DNA from 4 places in the Streptomyces sp. NPDC091279 genome. Region 1 is predicted to be linked to each of the others. Evidence: riboswitches for the same ligand, from Rfam matches in the RefSeq annotation. Region 1 holds a riboswitch; each other region holds the start of a gene.

Region 1 (3,373 bases):
TCGTGCAGGAGGCCGCCGCCACCGGCGTCGACATCTTCCGCATCTTCGACGCCCTCAACGACGTCGGCCAGATGCGCCCCGCCATCGACGCCGTCCGGGCCACCGGGACCGCCGTCGCCGAGGTCGCCCTCTGCTACACCGCCGACCTGTCCGACCCGAACGAGCGGCTCTACACCCTCGACTACTATCTGCGCCTCGCCGAGCGGATCGTCGACGCCGGCGCGCACGTCCTGGCCGTCAAGGACATGGCGGGACTGCTGCGGGCGCCGGCCGCCGCCACCCTCGTCGCCGCGCTGCGCCGGGAGTTCGAGCTGCCGGTCCATCTGCACACCCACGACACGGCCGGCGGTCAGCTCGCCACCTACCTCGCCGCGATCCAGGCGGGCGCGGACGCGGTCGACGGCGCCGTCGCCTCCATGGCCGGGACCACCTCACAGCCGTCGCTCTCCGCGATCGTCGCCGCCACCGACCACTCGGCGCGGCCCACCGGGCTCGACCTCCAGGCCGTCGGGGACCTGGAACCGTACTGGGAGAGCGTCCGGCGGATCTACGCGCCCTTCGAGGCGGGGCTCGCCTCCCCGACCGGGCGCGTCTACCACCACGAGATCCCCGGCGGGCAGCTCTCCAACCTGCGCACCCAGGCCGTCGCGCTCGGCCTCGGTGACCGCTTCGAGGACATCGAGTCCATGTACGAGGCGGCCGACCGGATGCTGGGCCGCCTCGTCAAGGTCACCCCGTCCTCCAAGGTCGTCGGCGACCTCGCCCTGCACCTGGTCGGCGCCGGGGTCGACCCGGCCGACTTCGAGGCCACGCCGGGCCGGTACGACATCCCGGACTCCGTCATCGGCTTCCTCCGCGGCGACCTCGGCACCCCGCCCGGCGGCTGGCCCGAGCCGTTCCGCAGCCGCGCCCTGGAGGGCCGCGCCGCCGCCAAGCCCGTCCAGGAACTGACCGACGAGGACCGCGAGGGCCTGGAGAAGACCCCGCGTGCCACCCTCAACCGGCTGCTGTTTCCCGGCCCGACCCGCGACTTCGACACCCACCGCCAGACCTACGGCGACACCGGCGTCCTGGACAGCAAGGACTTCTTCTACGGGCTGCGCCCCGGCAAGGAGTACGCCGTCGACCTCGACCCCGGCGTCCGGCTGCTGATCGAGCTGGAGGCGGTCGGTGAGGCCGACGAACGCGGGATGCGCACCGTGATGTCCACCCTCAACGGACAGTTGAGGCCCATCCAGGTCCGCGACCGGGCCGCCGCCTCCGACATCCCGGCCACCGAGAAGGCCGACCGGGGCAACGACGGCCATGTCGCGGCGCCGTTCGCCGGAGTCGTCACCCTCTCCGTCGCCGAGGGCGACGAGGTCGCGGCCGGGGCGACCGTCGCCACCATCGAGGCGATGAAGATGGAGGCCTCGATCACCGCACCCCGGGGCGGCCGGGTGACCCGCCTCGCCATCACCCGGATTCAGCAGGTCGAGGGCGGCGACCTCCTCGTCGAACTCGACTGACCACGAGGGTTTGCCCTGATGTGACACGGGGTGGTCTTGGCCATGCCCGTGTCACGGGGTAGCGTCACACCGAAATCGAACGACAGCATGCGGAAGCCGGTGTGAATCCGGCACGGTCGCGCCACTGTGAACGCCCCGCCCCGACCCGGGCGGCCGTGAGTCAGACCCGTGTCCGTCGTCCTGTGCACCACCGAGTTGGGACGCGAACTCCCAGAGGAGGTCCTGCCATGGCGCAGACCGTCGCTCCGCCGACCACCACCCTGGCCCCGGCCAAGCTGCCCCTGCGGGACATCGTTCCGTGGGCGGTGTTCTTCGGCGTCCTCATGCTGGTCCTGCTGTACTTCGTCGGCGCCGAACAGGGCGCCACCTCCGTGGTCTCCGGCGAGGACGTCCACGAGTGGGTCCACGACGCCCGCCACCTGCTCGGCTTCCCCTGCCACTGACCGAGGGACGCCGCACACCCATGAACTCCGCAACGGTAAGAAACCTCCTCGTCCGCGGCATGCTCGCGGGCCTCGGCGCCGGACTGCTCGCCCTGGTCGTCGCCTATCTCCTCGGCGAGCCGTATGTCGACAAGGCGATCGGCTTCGAGGCGGCGCACTCCCACGAGCACGAGATGGCCGTAGTCTCCCGCTCCCTCCAGTCCACCGCGGGACTCGCCACCGGCGTCCTGGTCTACGGGGTCGCCTTCGGCGGCATCGCCGCGCTCGCCTACTGCTTCGCCCTCGGCCGGGTCGGCCGCTTCGGCCCCCGGGCCACCGCGCTGCTGCTCTCCGGCTGCGCCCTGCTCGCCGTCTACGTCGTGCCGTTCCTGAAGTACCCGGCCAACCCGCCCGCCGTCGGCAACCCCGACACCATCGGCCGGCGCACCACCCTGTACTTCCTGATGATGCTCCTCAGCGTGCTCCTCGCGATCGCCGCGACCCTGCTGGGCAAGCGGCTCGCCCCGAGGCTCGGGAACTGGTGGGCCACGGTCGCCGCGATCACCGCGTTCGCCGTCGTGATCGGCCTCGCCTTCGCGTTCCTGCCGGTCGTCGACGAGGTCCCCGCGGACTTCCCGGCGAGCGTCCTGTGGCGGTTCCGGCTCGCCGCGCTCGCCATCCAGATCAGCCTGTGGACCGGCTTCGGACTCCTCTTCGGGGAACTCGCGGAACGGGTCCTCCACCCGAAGCCCGCCACCGTCGCCGCCGGTACGGCCGTCCCCGCCGCCCACTGAACCGGCCACGGGCGACCCCGTGCAAAGGGCCCACGGACCCGTCCGCGGGCCCTTACCCGTACCCCCTGCGACCCCTGTGACCCCTGCGACCCCTGCGACCCTCCCCGCGACCTCCCGGGACCTCCCCGGACCGAGAGGTGCGTCACGTACCCGACATCCCGCCCCGCACCGGCGTGTTGATAGCCTCGGGGCGCCAGTCGAGCCACACCCGAGGCCAGGGAATCCGGTGCGAACCCGGAACTGACGCGCAGCGGTGAGGGGGACGGGCGGGGCACGACAGCCACTGGGAGACCGGGAAGGCGCCCCGGCCGGACGAACCCGAGTCCGAAGACCTGCTGGCACCTCCGCACCCCCGCGGAGGGCACCCGTAGGCAAGGCTCCGCGTACGAGCCCCGACCACCGAGGCGTACCCGTGTTCCGTTCCGCCCGCCGTACCGCGGCGCTCCTGCTCGCCCCCGCCGTCCTGATCACCGCCTGCGGCGGCTCCGGAAGCGGCACCGCCGAGGACGGCGCGTCCGCCGCCGCCGGATTCCCGGTCACCCTCACCAACTGCGGGCACAAGGTCACCCTCGAAACGGCACCGAAGCGCGCCGTCTCCCTCAACCAGGGCACCACCGAGATCCTGCTCTCCCTCGGCCTCGCCGACCGC
Region 2 (3,373 bases), on a different contig from region 1:
CGGACGCACCCCGGCGGTGGACACCCGGAACGCCTCCGTCGCCCACGCCAGATAGGCACCGCGATCGGCCGCCCGCAACGGCAACGTCTCGCGCAGCGCGGGCTCGTCGACCTGGATGACCGAAGTCCCCGCCGCCTCAAGGTCGTTGACCTCGTCGCGCAGGGCGAGGGCGACCTGCCGGGCGGTGTCGCCGAGCGGCTGGTCGTCGCGGACGAACGACCAGGCGAGCATGGTGACGGGCCCGGTGAGCATGCCCTTGACCGGCCGGTCGGTGAGCGACTGCGCGTACGTCGTCCAGCGCACGGTCATCGGCTCGGGACGCGAGATGTCCCCGGCCAGGATCGGCGGCCGGACATACCGGGTGCCGTACGACTGCACCCAGCCGTGCTGCGTGGCGAGGTAGCCGACGAGCTGCTCGGCGAAGTACTGCACCATGTCGTTGCGTTCGGGCTCGCCGTGCACGAGGACGTCGATGCCGGTCTTCTCCTGGAAGGAGATGACCTCCTGGATCTCCGCCTTGATGCGCTCCTCGTACCCGGCCGTGTCGATCCGCCCGGCCCGCAACTCGGCCCGCGCGCCGCGCAGTTCGCTGGTCTGGGGGAACGATCCGATGGTCGTCGTCGGCAGCGGCGGCAGCCGGAGATGGGCGCGCTGCGCCACCGTCCGCTCGGCGTAGGGCTGCGAGCGGCGCGTGTCGGCGTCGGTGACGGCCGCCGCCCGCTCCCGCACCGCCGGGTCACGGGTGAGGGGGGAGGCCGCGCGGGAGGCCAAGTCGGCCCGGTTGGCGGCGAGTTCGGCGGCGACCGCGCCGGTGCCGTGGGTCAGCCCCTTGGCGAGGGTGACGATCTCGGCGCTCTTCTGCCGGGCGAACGCCAGCCAGCGCACGATCTGCGGCTCGATGTCCCGCTCCGCCGACGCGTCCAGCGGCACATGCAGCAGCGAGCAGGACGCCGCGACGTCGACCCGGTCGGCGAGCCCGAGCAGGGTGCCCAGGGTGGCGAGGGACCTGCCGAGGTCGTTGACCCAGATGTTGCGGCCGTTGACGACACCGGCGACCAGGCGCTTGCCGGGGAGTCCGCCGACGGCGGCCAGCGCGTCCAGGTTGGCCGCGGCGGCCTCCGTGAAGTCCAGCGCCAGGCCCTCGACCGGGGCCTTCGCGAGGACGGGCAGGGCGTCGCCGAGCCGGTCGAAGTACGACGCGACCAGCAGCTTCGGCCGGTCGGTGAGGCCACCGAGGTCACGGTAGGCACGGGCGGCGGCGTTCAGCTCGGCCGGGCTGCGGTCCTGGACGAGGGCGGGCTCGTCGAGCTGCACCCACTCGGCACCGGCCGCCCGCAGGTCGGCGAGGATCTGGGCGTACACCGGCAGCAGCCGGTCCAGGAGGGTGAGCGGCTCGAAGTCGGCGGCGACACCGGGCGCGGGCTTGGCCAGCAGCAGATAGGTGACCGGACCGACCAGCACCGGACGGGCCGTCAGGCCCAGCGCGCGGGCCTCGTTCAGCTCGGCGACCTGCTTGGTGGAGTCGGCGGCGAACTCGGTGTCCGGGCCCAACTCCGGTACCAGATAGTGGTAGTTGGTGTCGAACCACTTGGTCATCTCCAGCGGCGCGACCGCCTGGGTGCCGCGCGCCATGGCGAAGAACCCGTCCAGCGCGTCGGCGGCGACGGCGTCCCGGTGCCGTTCGGGGATGGCGCCGACCATGACGGTGGTGTCCAGGACGTGGTCGTAGTACGAGAAGTCACCCGTGGGGACCTCGTCGATGCCGGCCTCGGCCAGCTGGTTCCAGTTCGTACGGCGCAGCTCGGCGGCGGTGGCCCGGAGGGCGTCAGCGGTGACGCGGCCCTTCCAGTAACCCTCGATCGCCTTCTTCAGCTCTCGGTGCTGTCCCTGACGGGGGTAGCCGTACACGGTGGCCCGTGCTGCCGCGGCTGCGGGCTTGGTGGTCACGGAATCTCCTTCGCGAGATGAATCCCTGAGATCCCGGCGACGGGACGCGAGCGCGAAGGGTGACAGAACCGGACGGTCCGACCTCACGCGGCAGGCGCGGTCGTCCGTTCGATATGCACGCCGACCCGCCCACGAGGTCACCGGAATTCCGTGCGCGGGGTGTCGCACACGGGCAGGTGGCAGGTCTTCGGACTCACGGGCACGTCCTCCCTGGGGGAGGTCACCTACTGGCCGTCGCTTCCCAGGCCCGTCCGGGCCCAGTGCGTATGACGGCGGTCGTTCCCGCTCACCGCTGCGGGGCAGTCCCGGATTCCCACCGGGTTCCCTCTTGCGACGCTCCCGCCTGGCGGACGGGGCGAACCAGCTGCACGGACCAGCGTAAACGCCGATCCCGGGGTGTGGCGCGCCCCGTCCATGATTCGGAAGGTGAGGAGACCCACGCGGCCCGGGGGCGTGGAACGAGAGACGGACGGGAAGGCTCCTGGGCACGTTTGTGACCCGTTACGGGTAGGGGCCACCGGGTCCGCGAACCCCTGGGGGACGCCCCGGACGGACCACCCCGGATCGACCGGCGACCGTACGGGCCGCCCGGTTCAGTCCGCCGTGCCCGGCCGCCGGACCGCGCGCTTGACCTCGGCCTCGACCTCGTCACGGGGCCGGTGTTCGTCCTTCGCGTACTCGGCGAACGTCGACTGGGCTTCCCGGGCCAGATCACGCCAGGCGCGCCACGCGGTCTCGTAGGTGTCCGACTGCTCGCCGCTCCAGCCGCCCTCGTGCGTCGGCGGCCCGTAGGACGCGCGCAGCTCCTCGACCCGGCCGTGTGCCTGGTCGGCCGCGCGCTGTCTCTCCACCAGCTCATCGAAGGTGTGGCTCATATGGAACGACGATAAAGAGACTTTCCCGCTCGCGCGCGTCGAACGGCCCCCGGGCGGCCGGGACCGTTGTCGGAGCAGGTTCTTAAGCTCCTCGCCATGAACGAGGGGGACCGTGCATGAACGAGGGGGACGGCGGCAGACGGGTCGTCGACGGGCGCTTCGCGCTGGAGGCCAGACTCGGCGGCGGAGGCATGGGCACCGTATGGCGCGCCCGTGACCTGCTGCTGCACCGCGGTGTCGCCGTCAAGGAGGTCGGGCCCGCCGACCCGGGACTCGCCGAGTACGACCCGCCGGCCGCGCGCCTGCTGCGCGCCCGGGTGCTGCGCGAGGCCCGCGCGCTGGCCCGGGTCGCGCACCCGAACGTCGTCACGATCCACCACATCGTCGACGGCGGCGAGGACCCATACCCGTGGATCGTCATGGAGGTCGTCGAGGGCGGCTCCCTCACCATGCGCCTCGCCCGCGGCACCCTGACACCTGCCGAGGCCGCCCGGATCGGCCGGGGTGTCCTCGCCGTGCTGCGCGCCGCCCACGCCGCCGGTGTCCAGCAC
Region 3 (3,373 bases), on a different contig from region 1:
CCCTGATCGCCGGCGGCGCCATCTCCCCCGCCTCGGACCCGCCCATCTGGGTCATCCTCTCCGCCGGTCTCGCCATCGCGGCCGGCACCTACCTCGGCGGCTGGCGCATCATCCGCACCATGGGCACCGGCCTCACCGACCTCCAGCCGCAGCAGGGCTTCGCCGCCCAGACCAGCGCGGCCACCGTCATCCTGGCCTCCTCCCACCTCGGCTTCTCCCTCTCCACCACGCACGCCGTCTCCGGCTCCGTGATGGGCGCGGGCCTGGGCCGCAAGGGCGGGGTGGTCCGCTGGTCGACGGCGACCCGGATGTTCGTCGCCTGGGGCCTGACGCTCCCGGCCGCCGCCCTGGTGGGCGCGCTCGCCGAGTACGTCACCGGCCTGGGCGACTGGGGCACCGCGCTGGTCGCCGTCTTCCTCATCGCCTCCAGCGCGGCGATCTGGAAGGTCTCCCGGCGCGAGGTCGTCGACCACCACAACGTCGTCGACGAGAGCGCCGCCGCCGAACCGGCCGGTGTGGTCACCCAGGCGATCGCCGCCGTCAGCCCGCCGCCCGCGGGCACCGTCGGTGACGATCTGACGGCCACCATCCCGGGCCCGCCGCCCACCGCAACCACCGCCGAACCGGCTCCGCCGGCCGCCGTCTGATCCGCTGAACCCCCGCTGATCCCCGCGAAGGAAGCAACATGAAGATCGACTGGGCGGCCCTCGGCTCCGTCTTCGGCGTCAGCCTCGTGGTCACCGTGGCCATGGTGGCCCTGTTCACCCTCGGCATCATGGGCCTCTCGCGCCGCGAGCGCGCCACCGCCGAGGGCGGGGCGGCGCCGCTGGCCGCCACCGGCGCCTACGTCTGCTTCGCCGCGTGCGCGGCCGGTGTGGCGTACGGGATCTCCCTGATCGTGGCCTGAATGGCCTGAACCGATCGCGATCCGACGCGATCGCGACCTCCGCGACACCGGTTGGGGTGCGGGACGGAACACCGTCCCGCACCCCACCGTCATGTCGCCCCCGCGAGCCGCCGTGTGTGGGCCTCAGCACACTCCTTCGCCGCAGGTCAACAGCAAGTTGACTGCCGTTGTGGAGCGTGGTGGACTGCCGGGGCCAGCTACGGCGGCACGAGAGGAAGCCGGTGCGAATCCGGCGCGGTCCCGCCACTGTCACCGGGGTAGTAACCCCCGGGAGCCAGGAACTCTCACCGCCGGTCTCGTCGAACCAGGGCGTGGACACCCTGAGTGAGGACACATTCGCCATGCGCGGCATCCGAACGAACCCGAGCGCCCTGCCCGCCCCCACGGCCGACTGACCCGTGCGTGCCGATCGCGTCTTCGCGTACGGCGCCGCCGCCGGCCTCCTCGGCGACCAGCTGCTCGGCGATCCGCGCCGGGGGCATCCGGTCGCCGCGTTCGGGCGGGCCGCCGGTGCCGTGGAACGGGTGCTGTGGCGGGACCATCGGGGGTGGGGCGCGCTGCACACCGCCGTGTGCGCCGGTGGCGCCGTCGCCCTCGGGGCTCTCGCCGCGCGTGCCCTACGGGATTCCCGTACGGGTTCCCTCGCCCTGACCGCCGCCGCCACCTGGGCCGTCGTCGGCGGCACCTCGCTGGCCCGGGAGGCCAGGACGGTCGGGCGCGCCCTGGAGGCCGGTGATCTGGCCGGGGCGCGGGCCCGGCTGCCGCATCTGTGCGGGCGCGACCCGCAGGCCCTGGACGCCGACGCCCTCGCCCGCGCGGTCGTCGAGTCCGTCGCCGAGAACACCTCGGACGCCGTGGTGGGCGCGCTGGTGTGGGGCGCCGTCGCCGGGGTCCCCGGGCTGCTCGGGTTCCGGGCCGTCAACACGCTGGACGCCATGGTCGGCCACAAGTCGGCCCGGCACCGCCGTTTCGGCTGGGCCTCCGCGCGCCTCGACGACGTCGTCGGCTGGCCAGGGGCGCGGCTGACGGCCGTGCTCGCCGCCGTCGCCGGGAGTGATCCGCGCGGGGCGCTGCGGGCCTGGCGGGCCGATGCCGCGAAGCATCCGTCGCCCAACGCGGGCCCGGTGGAGGCGTCGTTCGCGGGCGCGCTCGGGGTGCGGCTCGGCGGCACCCTCGCCTACGCGGGCCGCGTCGAACACCGGCCGGTCCTCAACGGCGCCGTGGGGCGCCCCGTCACCGTCCCCGACATCGAACGGGCCGTACGGCTGTCCCGGCGCGTCGGCCTGCTCGCCCTCGGGGTCAGCGCGGCCGGCCGTCTCCTGGTGAAGGGAGGCAGGTCATGAACGGTGGTCTGCTCGTCGCGGGCACCACCTCCGACGCCGGCAAGAGCGTCGTCACGGCGGGGATCTGCCGGTGGCTGGTGCGCCAGGGCGTGAAGGTGGCGCCGTTCAAGGCGCAGAACATGTCGCTGAACTCGTTCGTGACGCGCGAGGGCGCGGAGATCGGGCGGGCCCAGGCCATGCAGGCGCAGGCGTGCCGCGTCGAGCCGACCGCGCTGATGAACCCCGTGCTGCTCAAGCCGGGCGGCGAGCAGAGCAGCCAGGTCGTGCTGCTGGGCAAGCCGGTCGGCGAGATGAGCGCGCGCGGCTATCACGGCGGCCGGCAGCAGCGGCTGCTGGGGACGGTGCTGGACTGCCTGGCCGAACTGCGCGCCGACTATGACGCGGTGATCTGCGAGGGGGCCGGGTCGCCCGCGGAGATCAATCTGCGGCGCACCGACATCGTCAACATGGGGATCGCGCGCAACGCCGGGCTGCCCGTGCTGGTCGTCGGTGACATCGACCGGGGTGGCGTCTTCGCCTCCTTCTTCGGGACCGTCGCGCTGCTCTCGCCCGAGGACCAGGCGTGTGTGGCCGGGTTCCTCGTCAACAAGTTCCGCGGCGATGTCAGCCTGCTGGAGCCCGGCCTCGACATGCTGCACGGCCTCACCGGGCGTCGTACCTACGGGGTACTGCCGTTCCGGGACGGGCTCGGCATCGACGAGGAGGACGGACTCGGGGTGTCCCTGAGAGCGGCCGTGCGCGAGTCGGCCGTCACACCGCCGGTCGGCGCCGAGGTACTACGGGTAGCGGTGTGTGCCGTGCCGCTCATGTCGAACTTCACCGACGTGGACGCCCTCGCCGCCGAACCCGGGGTCGTGGTGCGGTTCGTGGACCGGCCCGAGGAGCTGGCCGACGCCGACCTCGTCGTCGTTCCCGGAACGCGCGGGACCGTGCGGGCGCTGGAGTGGCTGCGCGAGCGCGGGCTGGCCGGGGCGCTGCTGCGGCGGGCCGCCGAAGGGCGCCCGGTGCTGGGGATCTGCGGCGGCTTCCAGCTGCTCGGCGAGCACATCGAGGACGACGTCGAGAGCCGCCGGGGTCATGTCGACGGGCTCGGCGTGCTGCCCGTGCGGGTGCGGTTCGCCCG
Region 4 (3,373 bases), on a different contig from region 1:
CCCAGACCGACGGGACGCCACTTGGAGTTGGAGCGGCCCGCCTCCTCGGTCGGGTAGAAGTTGATGTCGACGACCCGGTCCAGGAACGTCACCGCGGTGCGGACGGCGTCGTCGAGGCGCTCCCAGTCGATCTCGCCGCCCACCACGAACGCGCCGAGGTTGATCGAGCCGAGGTTGCAGACCGCGGTCTCGCCGTCGTCCGTGACCTCCAGGATCTCTGTGCAGAGGTTCGAGGAGTGCACGGTGTGGCCGGGCAGGGCCGTCTGGTTGGCGGTGCGGTTGGCCGCGTCCTTGAAGGTCAGCCAGCCGTTGCCGGTCTGCGCCAGGGTGCGCATCATGCGGCCGTACAGCTCACGGGCCGGCAGCGTCTTCTTCGCGAGCCCGGCGGCCTCCGCCTTGCGGTACGCGGCGTCGAAGTCGTCGCCCCACAGGTCGACCAGGTCCGGCACGTCGGAGGGGGAGAACAGCGACCACTGGCCGTCGGCGTTGACCCGGCGCATGAACTCGTCCGGAATCCAGTGCGCGAGGTTCAGGTTGTGGGTGCGGCGGGCGTCCTCGCCGGTGTTGTCGCGCAGCTCAAGGAACTCCTCGATGTCGGAGTGCCAGGTCTCCAGGTAGACCGCGGCCGCGCCCTTGCGCCGCCCGCCCTGGTTCACCGCGGCCACCGAGGCGTCCAGCGTCTTCAGGAACGGCACGATGCCGTTGGAGTGCCCGTTGGTGCCCCGGATCAGCGAACCGCGGCTGCGGATGCGGGAGTAGGACAGGCCGATGCCGCCGGCGTGCTTGGAGAGGCGGGCCACCTGGTGGTAGCGGCTGTAGATGGAGTCCAGCTCGTCCAGCGGCGAGTCCAGCAGGTAGCAGGACGACATCTGGGGGTGCCGGGTACCGGAGTTGAAGAGCGTGGGGGAGGACGGCAGGTAGTCCAGGCGGCTCATGAGCCCGTAGAGCGCGGCGACTTCGTCGACCGAACGGAGGCTGTCGTCCTCGGCGAGACCGGAGGCGACCCGCAGCATGAAGTGCTGGGGCGTCTCGACGACCTTGCGGGTGATCGGGTGACGCAGCAGGTAACGGCTGTACAGGGTGCGCAGGCCGAAGTAGCCGAAGCGGTCGTCGCCCTGGCGGTCGACCAGCGCGTCGAGGCGGGCGGCGTGCACCCGGGCGAACTCCGCGGTGCGGTCCGCGATCAGGCCCTCGCGGTGGCCGACGGTGATCGACTCGGTGAAGGACGTGACGCCCTGCGTGGCGGCCTCTTTGGCGATGCTGATGGTCAGCAGCCGGGCGGCCAGCCGCGAGTACGCGGGGTCCTCGGAGATGAGGCCGGCCGCCGACTCGGTGGCCAGCTCGCGCAGTTCCGCCTCGTCCGCCCGCGCGGACCGGCCGCGCAGCGCGGCGGCGGCGACCCGGCCGGGGTCGGCGTCGGGGAGGTCGGCGGTCAGCTCGGTCAGGGTCCGCAGCAGCGCGGCACCGGGACCGTCGTTCTCCACCGGGGTGACTGAAGCCGGGTCGACTGGCGCGATGGTCACGTGGGGGCTCTCCCTCGCTCGGCACGGGGGCCTCGAAAGCGGGCAGGGCTCAGCCGCGAAACACTGGCGTGTGTCGCGTCCAGCCGCCCATTCCACGAGGCCCGGACGTTCTACAGGCACCCGGACCGGGAGGTTCGGGTGCGCTGTCGGCAGGTCCTCGGACTGGCCATGCGTACGGCTCGCGGGTACGCGAGGGTACGCAAGTACACCGTTGCGGGACAGTTCCGGATTCGCACCGGATTCCCCTGCGGCGACAGCGAGCACGAGCATACATCTAGTGCCGGGTGAGGGTGGCACCCCCAGATGTTGTGTCGCGACGGTCTCGGAGCGTCAACTCTCCGTTGGGTTGAGTCACGTTGGGAGCGCCCTGCGGGCGGGCTTCTGGGGGTGTTCTGGGGGCGTTGCACGGGCCCCCGCGTGGCCCCCCTGCGCGGGGCTGGGGGCGGGTTTGCGGGGCTCGCGGACATGAACGGCGGGCCGCCGTGGCTGGTTCGCTCGGCGGCCCGCTGCGGGGTCGGTGGGGGCTTGTCGCGCAGTTCCCCGCGCCCCTAAAAAACAGGGGGTTTGTGCTGGGGGGCGTTCAGGTGTGGACGTGGCTGCGGGCCGCCGTGGGTGGTTCGGTTCGGCGGCCCGCTGGGGTCCGGTGGGGGCTTGTCGCGCGCACGCGGCGGAGCCGCATATCGATACAGCCCCGCGCCCCTAAAAAACAGGGAACCGGTTAGTGGGTGGCGGTTGCTGTTGCTGGGGGGAGGTTTGGGGTTACTCCTGGGTCGCCTGCGTCGGCTGTGTAGTCGGACGGGGTGGTCTCGTCGATGCCGTCGGGGGTCTTCGTCGCCTTCAGGACGAACGTCAGGACCACCGTCACCAGGGCATTGAGGACGAACGCGGTCATGCCGATGTAACCGATCTCACCGATGCCGGGGATGTCGGCCGACGAGCCGCCGAAGTGCTTCTGCGTCGGCGACGCCACCCCGTACGCGGCGAGCGTGCCGTAGGCCATGCCGACCGCCCAGCCCGCCAGCAGCGCCCACCGGTGGAACCAGCGCGTGAACAGGCCGCCGACCAGGGCCGGGAACGTCTGGAGAATCCAGATGCCGCCCAGCAGCTGGAAGTTGATGGCGACCGTCTTGTCCATCGTGAGCACGAACGCCAGCGCGCCGACCTTCACCAGGAGCGAGACCAGTTTGGAGACCCGGGTCTCCTGCGCGGGCGTCGCGTCGGGCCTGATGAAGTCCTTGTAGATGTTCCGCGTGAACAGGTTCGCCGCCGCGATCGACATGATGGCCGCCGGCACCAGCGCGCCGATCCCGATGGCCGCGAACGCTACGCCCGCGAACCAGTCGGGGAACATGTCCTCGAACAGCTGGGGGATCGCCAGCTGGCCGTTGTCGACCTTCACGCCGGCCGCGATCGCCATGAACCCGAGCAGGGCCAGCAGTCCCAGCATCAGGGAGTACAGCGGCAGGATCGTGGTGTTGCGGCGGATCACCTCACGGTTCTTGGAGGAGAGCGTCGCGGTGATCGAGTGCGGGTACATGAACAGCGCCATCGCCGACCCGAGCGCCAGCGTCGCGTACGTCCACTGCCCGGCCGCCGGTGGCAGCAGCCCGCCCGCGCCCGCCGTCGTGAACTTGGCGTCGGCCTTCGCGAAGATCTCGTCGAAGCCGCCGAGCTTGATCGGGATGTAGATGATCGCCACCGCGATGACGAGGTAGATCAGCGTGTCCTTCACGAACGCGATCAACGCCGGTGCCCGCAGCCCCGACGAGTACGTGTACGCGGCCAGCACACCGAACGCGATCAGCAGCGGCAGATCCTTCATGAACCAGTGCGTGTCCGCGCCGCCGCCC

Evidence for each region. A riboswitch is a leader RNA that binds a small molecule or an ion and turns the genes downstream of it on or off. The one in region 1 is predicted to bind cobalamin.
Region 2: linked by a shared signal. The riboswitch ahead of metE (5-methyltetrahydropteroyltriglutamate--homocysteine S-methyltransferase) and the one ahead of ACIQOU_RS00295 (CbtB-domain containing protein) in region 1 are both predicted to bind cobalamin.
Region 3: linked by a shared signal. The riboswitch ahead of ACIQOU_RS31715 (cobalamin biosynthesis protein) and the one ahead of ACIQOU_RS00295 (CbtB-domain containing protein) in region 1 are both predicted to bind cobalamin.
Region 4: linked by a shared signal. The riboswitch ahead of ACIQOU_RS15920 (ribonucleoside-diphosphate reductase subunit alpha) and the one ahead of ACIQOU_RS00295 (CbtB-domain containing protein) in region 1 are both predicted to bind cobalamin.

What each region holds. Positions count from the first base shown of each region.
Region 1 covers NZ_JBIVVA010000001.1:60,561-63,933, forward strand. The annotation lists gene ACIQOU_RS00290 (pyruvate carboxylase) at 1-1,508, shown strand, start outside; cobalamin riboswitch at 1,546-1,694, shown strand; gene ACIQOU_RS00295 (CbtB-domain containing protein) at 1,736-1,951, shown strand; gene ACIQOU_RS00300 (CbtA family protein) at 1,972-2,724, shown strand; cobalamin riboswitch at 2,902-3,079, shown strand; gene ACIQOU_RS00305 (ABC transporter substrate-binding protein) at 3,137-3,373, shown strand, end outside.
Region 2 covers NZ_JBIVVA010000004.1:390,496-393,868, forward strand. The annotation lists gene metE (5-methyltetrahydropteroyltriglutamate--homocysteine S-methyltransferase) at 1-1,947, opposite strand, end outside; cobalamin riboswitch at 2,108-2,327, opposite strand; gene ACIQOU_RS12165 (hypothetical protein) at 2,541-2,822, opposite strand; partial or broken gene ACIQOU_RS12170 (protein kinase) at 3,014-3,373, shown strand, end outside.
Region 3 covers NZ_JBIVVA010000015.1:63,232-66,604, forward strand. The annotation lists gene ACIQOU_RS31705 (anion permease) at 1-647, shown strand, start outside; gene ACIQOU_RS31710 (hypothetical protein) at 686-907, shown strand; cobalamin riboswitch at 1,070-1,212, shown strand; gene ACIQOU_RS31715 (cobalamin biosynthesis protein) at 1,306-2,250, shown strand; gene ACIQOU_RS31720 (cobyric acid synthase) at 2,247-3,373, shown strand, end outside.
Region 4 covers NZ_JBIVVA010000005.1:579,347-582,719, reverse strand. The annotation lists gene ACIQOU_RS15920 (ribonucleoside-diphosphate reductase subunit alpha) at 1-1,523, opposite strand, end outside; cobalamin riboswitch at 1,654-1,810, opposite strand; gene mctP (monocarboxylate uptake permease MctP) at 2,242-3,373, opposite strand, start outside.